2 regions of the Desulfurobacterium crinifex genome follow, and region 1 is predicted to be linked to the other one. Evidence: riboswitches for the same ligand, from Rfam matches in the RefSeq annotation. Region 1 holds a riboswitch; the other holds the start of a gene.
What was found. Region 1 has a riboswitch for cobalamin ahead of metE (5-methyltetrahydropteroyltriglutamate--homocysteine S-methyltransferase). Riboswitches for the same ligand answer to the same signal wherever they lie in the genome.
Positions count from the first base shown of each region.

Region 2: it holds a riboswitch for cobalamin, as region 1 does, so the genes downstream of both, ACYQ3A_RS05105 (helical backbone metal receptor) here and metE (5-methyltetrahydropteroyltriglutamate--homocysteine S-methyltransferase) in region 1, are expected to answer to the same signal.

Region 1 is NZ_BAAHXO010000004.1:782,045-786,457, forward strand. It holds gene ACYQ3A_RS06095 (ribonucleoside-diphosphate reductase subunit alpha) at 1-1,287, opposite strand, end outside; gene ACYQ3A_RS06100 (class I SAM-dependent methyltransferase) at 1,514-2,296, opposite strand; gene ACYQ3A_RS06105 (GNAT family N-acetyltransferase) at 2,305-2,574, opposite strand; cobalamin riboswitch at 2,642-2,828, shown strand; gene metE (5-methyltetrahydropteroyltriglutamate--homocysteine S-methyltransferase) at 2,953-4,413, shown strand, end outside.
Region 2 is NZ_BAAHXO010000004.1:595,133-599,545, forward strand. It holds gene ACYQ3A_RS05095 (homoserine dehydrogenase) at 1-177, opposite strand, end outside; gene ACYQ3A_RS05100 (aminotransferase class I/II-fold pyridoxal phosphate-dependent enzyme) at 187-1,395, opposite strand; cobalamin riboswitch at 1,464-1,650, shown strand; gene ACYQ3A_RS05105 (helical backbone metal receptor) at 1,683-2,459, shown strand; gene ACYQ3A_RS05110 (FecCD family ABC transporter permease) at 2,447-3,367, shown strand; gene ACYQ3A_RS05115 (ABC transporter ATP-binding protein) at 3,354-4,106, shown strand; gene ACYQ3A_RS05120 (TonB-dependent receptor plug domain-containing protein) at 4,103-4,413, shown strand, end outside.

The sequences.
Region 1 (4,413 bases):
TGCAGTATCCTTGAAAAATATATAGGGGAGACCTGTGGCAACCTGAGTTTTCAGAATCTCTTTCAGGAGCTCTTTGGCTCTTACTTTCTTTTTCAGCTTCAGTTTAGAGCTCTCGTTTTCAATCTGCATGTAAGCCTTCTCAAACTCATCTCCCCAGAGTTCATAGAGCTTAAATCCGAACTTCTTTTCGACTTCATAAGGATCAACAAGAAGCCAATCCTGGTCGTACTTAACCCTCTCCATGAAAAGATCTGGAATGACCACCTGTGGGAAAATGTCGAAAGCTTTTCTTCTCAGATCACCATTCTCTGTCTTTAGTTCAAGAAAATCGAAGATATCGAGATGCCAGACGTCAAGGGCAACGGTAACGGCACCAGCTCTTTTGCCTTCCTGGTTTACCGCTACGGCTATATCGTTCAGGATTCTTATCCATGGAACAACACCACCACTTGCGCCGAAGACCTTTTTAATCCAGGAGCCCTGAGCTCTGATTCTTGAGAGATTAACCCCAACACCTCCAGCTCTCTTTGATATCTGGGCAACCTGGTTTGCTGTGTACATAATTGAATCAAGGTTATCATCCATCGCTGTAATGAAACAGGAGGAGAGGTTTCCATTTGGACGTCTGAGGTTAATGAGGATTGGCGTTGCAAGGGAGAGCTTCTTTCCAGCAATCAGGTCATAGAATCTTTTAGCAGTTTTGAGTCTTGTTTCTTTCGGTTCATTTTTTGCGAGCATGAGAGCAATGGACATGTACATTTCCTGAGGAAGTTCAATCGGGAAGTCCTCATATATACAGAGATAGCGCTTGGCAAGGAGATTTGCTCCTGCATAGTCGTAGAGAAAGTCATACTCAAGTTTTAGATAGTCTCCAGCCTCAATGAGCTCTTCTTCTGAGTAACTTTTAAGAATTTCGTCAGTATAAAGTCCCTTTTCTACAAGATCTTTTACAACCTTTAAATACTCTTTACCACCACCAACGTAAGCGAGTTTTGAAGTTCCCCTTCTGATAGAGACTTCTTTGTAGAGGTTAAAGATAAAGAGCCTTCCGGCAAGTATTCTCCAGTCTGGTTCTTCTGGAGTTGTGAGTTGGAGAGCTGTATTCACAACGGATTCATGAATCTGTCTGGTTGTAATTCCATCAAAGAAGTGAAGTTTGAGCTTTGCCTCCAGTTTTAGGGTGTTTATGTTTAGTCCTTTCGCTGCCCAGTTTATGACCTTCCTTATCTTTTCTATGTTAAGAGGTTCTCTAACACCTTTTCTCTTAACGACAGTGATCTTTTTCATCTCTCCTCCAGATTGGATATGGGTTCCTGCTTCAATAGTAAATTTTAGACATGTAAGGGGATAGTAGATGGATCCTACTTACTGGCAGTGCTGTTACCACTTAAATTTTCTGTCTCTGGTTTCTTTTAAAAACAAGAATTTTATTAAACATTTCATATTGGAATTGTTAGTCCTTTCAAGTAATCTACATACTTAAAGGGGGAGACACAGATTCCGTTACATCCCCCTACAAAATTTTGTAGAGATATTCAACATTTGTGGAACTGGATTGAAGATTGTAGTCTGAAAGGTAGGGAAATAGTTCCTTTACGCCTTTGTTTACCTTTATGACTACCCTTTTCCGCGCAACTCTCTCTGCCTCTTTTAGAGTTTCTAAGGAAACAAAATCCTTTACGGCCACCTCTCTAAAAGGGGCCATAACATCACAGTGCCATTTTGGTTTTATGAACATTGGAGAGAAGTAAACGACATCAAATGATTTGTCTGGCTGGTTTTTTAGGAATTCATAGTTATCTGCATTGGTGGGCTTAATCAACTTAAAAGCAAATTCCGCAACTTTGAGTTTCCCTTCCGGTTTGTATCTTTCAAGCCCCCTTCTTACTATCTCGTAGATCACAGGATCCTTTTCAACTCCTAAAATTTCCCTCTTTGAAACAAAAGCTGCAAGTAGAGCATCCTGGGCAAGTCCAAGGTTGCAGTCAAGTACCGTTTCTCCTTCCTTCAGATCCATTGCCTCAATCATTGCTTCATGGCCTGTTGCAATGTAATTGAGGAGCCTTATCTTAAAAAGACCTGGATGGAAGAAGAGTTTTTTACCGGAGAGAGTATGGAGTGTGAGATTTAAATCCTTTCCAACAACGAGAACATTCTTTTCGAATTCTTTCTTTATCGACTCGATGGTTCTGTGGCGTCTTTTGACATAGGTGGTGTTAAACTTTTCGGCGAGCCGTTTTGCTTCTTCTATCATTTCGGGAGTTGGTTTTCTATCGGTTGTAATGACAGCTTCCATGAATTCTCCTATTGGGCTATGAGATCTGGTCTTTTTCTTTCAAGGTACTTCTGTGTATAGGAGCATAGAGGATAGATTTTGTAGCCGTTATCTTCAGCATACTCAACAAGTTTTGCAGAAAGCTTTCCAGCTATTCCTTTACCCCTCTGACTTTCCGGAACGTAAGTTGTGCTGACAACAATAACCTTCTTCTTTTCTTCAATTCCAAAGGTAATAAAGGCTTCATCGCCGTTTTCAAACTCCATGTAAATTTTCCCGTCGGTAACCTTTATCTTCATTGCTACCTCCGATTTCCATTACTGCAAATTGTATAACAAGAAATTTGCCAAAAATTCCAAAATTCCTAAAATTGACCTCGTCACGGGTGAACGGGAAGTCCGGTGAAAGTCCGGCGCTGTCCTCGCAACCGTGAGCAGGGAGATTGCTGGGCTTTAACCACTGGAGAGTGTGGGTGAGAAGCTCCCTTTCCGGGAAGGTTAAAGCCTGTTTAAGCCCTGCGAGCCGGGAGACCGGCCCGTGATGGGTAGGTGAAATACCTGCCCCTTCGCGTCCTGCGGGGGTTCGGGGCGCGGGAAAGAAGAGGGGATTCCTTTTTCTTTTCCCGCCTTAGAGCTTCCTGCAGGTGTTTAAAACAAAACACCGCAGGAGGTAGAGAAATGAAAACGTACGCTTACGGTTTCCCCAGACTGGGGAAACAGAGAGAGTTCAAAAGGCTCATTGAAGGGTACTGGAGCCAGAGAGTAACAGAAGAAGAGCTCCTAACCGGCATCAAGGAGCTCAATAAAAAGAGGGAGGAGACGTACAGAAAGTACGTGGATGCTCACCCTCAGGGTGAAATGACCCTCTACGATCCAATGCTGGACGTTGCGCTCCTCTTTGGAGTCTACGAGACAGAGACTCTTGAGGAGTACTTCAACCTCTGTAGGGGTAAGAATGCCCTTGAGATGACAAAGTGGTTTAACACAAACTACCACTACTTAGTTCCAGACTTTGAAGGAAAAAAGCCTGAATTCAAAGTCTCAAAACCGGTCTGGGACAGACACGAAGGAGCAACGGAGAACGTTCACCTCATAGCTCCGTTTACGTTCCTCAAGCTATCCAAGAATCTTCCAGAAGAGTCTTTTGGAGAGGCTCTAAAGGAACTTACAGAAAAGTTTGTCCAGTACATAAACGAAAGAGGTTTTAAGTCTGTTCACCTTGAGGATCCAGCTCTTGTTATGGAATTAGCAGATGAAGAGTGGAAGCTGTTAGAAGAGGCTTACAAGGCTTTTGAGAACGCCAATGCTGAAATAAATCTCTTTACCTACTACGATAGCGTTGACAACCTCCAGAAACTTTTTGACCTTCCAGTTTCTGGTATTGGTGTTGACCTTGTTCACGACAGGGGTGAGAATCTCGCACAGCTTAAAGAGATTGACCCTAAAGGGAAAAGACTTTTTGCTGGTGTTGTTGACGGCAGAAATGTCTGGAGGAATGACCTCTTTAAGATAGCTGAACTGATTAAGGAGCTTTCAGAGAAGTTTGATGTCGTCATAACAAATGCTGCACCGCTATTCCATCTTCCTGTAAGCCTTGCAGGAGCAACGCTTCCAGAAGAACTCCTAAAGAAAGTAGCTTTCGCAGAAGAAAAACTGAAGGAGCTCCAGTTAATTTCTCAAGTTCTTTCAGGAGATGAAGAAGAGGCAAGAAAGTGGATTTCTGGAATCGGAAGCTCCTTTGGAGAGATTCCATCTGTTAGAGAGCGGGTTAAGAACCTGAGAGAAGAGGACTTTATCAGAAAGCCGGAATATAAAGAGAGAATCAAGAAACAGCAGGAAGTTCTCAACCTGCCTCTCTTCCCGACAACAACAATTGGAAGTTTTCCACAGACAGAGGAAGTTAGAAGGGTAAGGCTTCTCTACAGGAAGGGAAGACTTTCTGAGGAAGACTATAAAACGTTTATTAGGGGAGAGATTGCAAAAGCTATTCGGATTCAGGAAGACCTTGACCTTGATGTCTTTGTCCACGGTGAGTTTGAAAGGACAGACATGGTTGAGTTCTTTGCCGAAAAGATGAAGGGAATTGCGACAACCGGAAATGGCTGGATAATCTCCTATGGAACCAGGTGTTATCGTCCA
Region 2 (4,413 bases), 190 kb from region 1:
CTTTTCTTCAGGAACGCCGAGTTTTTTAACCTTTTCAACATCTTTATCTGCAACAAAAGCGATGTCGATTCTTTTGCCGATTCTTTCCGCGATGATCTCTTTATTCTCTATTAGGAGCTTTACAACGCCTCCACCGACCGTTCCACAGCCGATTATTCCAACTTTTAGACTATCCATTCTCTCCTCTTAAACGTTTATCTTCCTCAGTCCGTATTTCTCGAAGGCTCTCTTTATTCCTCTGACAGCTTGTTTGATTCGGAGTTCGTTCTCAACAAGGGCAAATCTTACATACTTATCTCCGTACTCTCCAAATCCTATTCCTGGGGAGACGGCAACTTTACCATCCAAAAGGAGCATCTTTGCAAATTCCAAGGAGCCCATGGATTGGAATTCCTTAGGAATTTCAGCCCAGACAAACATTGTGGCTTTTGGTTTTTCCACCTTCCAGCCGATTCTATTTAAACCTTCAACAAGGACATCCCTTCTTTTCTCGTAAATCTTTCTGTACTCCTCAACACAGGACTGATCCCCTTTCAGAGCAATGATTGCAGCTATCTGAATTGGCTGGAACATTCCGTAGTCGAGGTAGCTTTTCATCCTGTAGAGGGCGTGGATTATTTCTTTGTTCCCTGCCGCAAATCCGACCCTCCAGCCTGCCATCGAATAGGTCTTTGAGAGAGAGTAGAACTCAACTGCAACCTCTTTTGCACCTTTTACCTGGAGGATGCTTGGAGGAACGTATTCGTCGAAAGCTATTTCAGCGTAAGCTAAATCCTGAATGACAATCAGGTTGTTGTCTCTCGCAAAGTCAACGATTTTTTCAAAAAAAGAGAGGTCAACACAGGCAGTTGTTGGATTGTGAGGGAAGTTGAGGATTAAAAGCTTTGGTCTTGGCCAGCTTTCTTTGTAGGCTTTGATGATGGAGTCGAGGAATCCATCTTCCTCTCCTGGAATCAGAGGAACAGATCTAACGTCTCCGCCTGCGATGATTATCGAATAGGGATGAATAGGATAAGCGGGACTTGGAACAATCGCAACGTCTCCGGGATTTATAAGAGTAAGGGCAAGGTGAGCAAGCCCTTCTTTTGAACCGATAGTTGTTATAACCTCTGTTTCTGGGTCAAGATCAACGTTGTACTTTCTCTTATACCAGAGTGATAGAGCTTCCCTTAGCTTGTAGAGTCCTTTGGTCTGAGAGTACCTGTGGTTCTTAGGATTTTGAGCAGCTTCACAGAGTTTATCAACTATGTGCTGGGGTGTGGGAAGATCAGGGTTCCCCATTCCAAGGTCAACTATATCTTCTCCTGCACGTCTCATCTTTGTCTTGAGATCGTTTACAACAGCAAAAACGTATGGAGGAAGTCTATCTATCCTTGCAAATTGAAATTTTGACATTTTCTGCTCTCTCCAAGAACATAGATTTAAAGTAAATGTTATTTTACCTGAAAAGACCTGTAAATTAGTATAATCTCCCTTGCGCAGGTGAACGGGAAGTCCGGTGAAAGTCCGGCGCTGTCCCCGCAACCGTGAGCAGGGAACAAATAATGGGCTTTAACCACTGGAGAGTGTGGGTGAGAGCTCCCTCTCTGGGAAGGTTAAAGCCTGTTTAACCCTGTGAGCCGGGAGACCGGCCTGCGCGAGAATGTCTTTTGCCCTGCGGGGGTTCAGGGCAAGGAGGAAGAGTGAGAGTTTTCTTTGTTATTGTAGGGATTCTTTTTACTTTTTTACCGGCTTACTCTTACGATAGGGTCGTTTCTCTATCTCCAGCAATAACAGAGATTATCTATTATGTTGGGGCTGGTGATAAGTTAATAGGCGTTACCGTTTTCTGTGATCATCCTGAAGATGTCAGAAAGAAAATAAAGGTTGGGGGTATTGTAAATCCCGACTTAGAAAAAATTTACTCTCTTCATCCTGATCTTGTAATAGCTTCAAACCTTACTCCTGAAAAAGTTCTTAAGAAACTGAAAAATCTTGGAATTAAAGTTCGCGTTTTAAGGTTTGTTTCCTTAGAGGATGTTGAAAATGCCATAAGAGTCATCGGTGATCTTCTTTCCAGTAATGGAGAAGAGAAGAAAAAAGAGTTTGAAATTGCTTTAAAGCGTGAAGCAAAGAAGCTTTCATTTTGTCTGGATGGAAAAAGACTACTTGTAATTATTTCCTACCAGCCGCTTTATGTAGCTGGTAGTAAAAGTTTTATTGGAGAGGCTTTCAGCCTGAGTGGAGCAAATGTCATTCCTGATGTCTCGTTTGGGGTTATATCAAATGAGTTTGTTGTTATGAATAAGCCTGATCTGGCGATTTTATCTCTTAAGGGAGAAAAACTTAAAGGTGCACGGGAATTTCTAAAGAAGTTTTCTATAAAGAATGTTTCTGTTACGCCTGATAATCTGCTTCATCCAGGTCCCAGAATTCTGATCGGTCTCAGAGAAGTGGAGGATAAGGTTTGCAGAAAATAGTTAAATGGATGATTGTCATAATCGTTGTCTTGGGGAGTTTTTTCTTTTCTCTTTTCTGGGAACTTCCAGAATTTAACAGAACGATTTTGCTTGATATAAGACTTCCAGAACTTCTTTTATCCTTTGCCGTTGGAGGGCTCCTTGGAGTGGGAGGGGGGGTTTTCCAGGGAGTCTTCCGAAACCCTCTGGCAGATCCCTATATCCTCGGGGTTTCTGCTGGGGGGGCTCTCGGTGCAACAATTGGAGCTTGGAAAGGAATAAGTATTGAGTTCGGAGCTTTGATTGGAGGGCTTTTCACGGTTCTGCTCATCTTTATAGCGGCTCTTTTCTTGAAAGAGAACCTTAAGATTCTCCTTTTTGGAGTGGGAATCAACGCTTTTTTTTCGGCACTTATACTTTTCTTCTTTGCAGTGATTCCGTTCTATTCTGTTCAGGATGCTCTCTTTTTTTCTCTTGGTTACATTCCCTCTCTTGATATTAGAGAAGCTTTTGGGTATCTATTGATTGCTCTTCTTTCCCTTCTAATCTTCCTGCCAGTTGCTTTCCGGCTTGATGCCTTAAGTCTTGGGGATGAGCTTTCCTATTTTTCTGGTATTTCTCACGAAAGGGAAAAGATTCTCTACATTTTGGTCATTTCTGCTTTCGTTTCTGTGTTTGTCGCGAAAACAGGAATAATCGGTTTTGTTGGAATTGTAATTCCTCATGCTGTCAGGTTTCTGGGATTTAGAATCCAGAGGGAGCTTTTGCCTCTTTCCTTTATCCTTGGAGGAAGCATTCTTGTTTTTTCTCAAGGATTGGCGAAGAACGTTCTTTCACCGATAGTTCTGCCTGTTGGGGTAATTACCTCCATTATTGGCGTTCCAACTTTTCTTTATATTGTCTGGAGGTATTCCATTGTTAGAGGCTAAGAATCTTTTTTATAGAGAAATTCTAAAGGATATTTCTTTTAGAGTAGAGAGAGGATCGGTTATAGGTCTTGCAGGTAAAAACGGTTCTGGAAAAACAACACTTCTCAAGTGTATTGGTGGATTTTTGAACTATTCTGGTTTTGTGCTTCTTGATGGTGAAGATCTGAAAAAGTTGTCCATCAGGAAAAGGGTTTTAAAAGTCAACTATCTTCCACAGATACTGGAAATTTCTTTTCCTTATACAGTTTTTGAATTTTTACTATCTTCATTGGTTCCATTAAAAGGATTTTTTCCTTCTTTGGCTGATGAGGATATTGAAAAGGTTGAGACTTATCTAAAAAAACTGAATATCTCCCATCTGAAAGATCGAATTTTCTCTACCCTCAGCGGTGGAGAGAGAGTAAAGGTTCTCATAGCAAGGCTTCTTCTTATCGATCCTGACGTTTATCTATTTGATGAACCTGGAGCTTTCTTAGATGTTGAGGTTCTTCCATTTTTGGCAGAGATACTAAAGGAGCTAAAAGAGAGAAAGAAGATTGTGATTATTACCGCTCATGATCTCAACTTCCTCCTTGATGTTGCAGATCGATTTATAGGTTTGAAAAACGGAAGGCTTTTCTTTTCTGGTGGAAAGGAGGAGTTTCTTGAGAATGTTGAACTTCTCTTTGACACAAAGCTAAGGATTCTGAAATCTCAAAATGAAATTTTCATAAAACCATACACAGGAGGTAAAGGGTGAGAAAAAAGCTGCTTGTGCTTTCTCTGCTTCTGGTTTCTGGAGCTTCTGCTGAGGAAGTACCAGAAGTACAGGTAACGGCTACAAGGGTAGAAGTTCCTGTGGAGCATGTTGGTGATGACGTAGATATCATTACTCAGGAAGAAATTAAAAAGTATGGATTTACAAGCATTGCAGATGTTTTGAAGTATGTTGCGGGGGTGCATGTTAGCCCGGCAGGTGGACCAGGACAATCTCCATATAGCGTTTACATGCTAGGGCTTCCGACAAAGCACATTATGGTTATGATTGATGGGGTACCAATAAATGA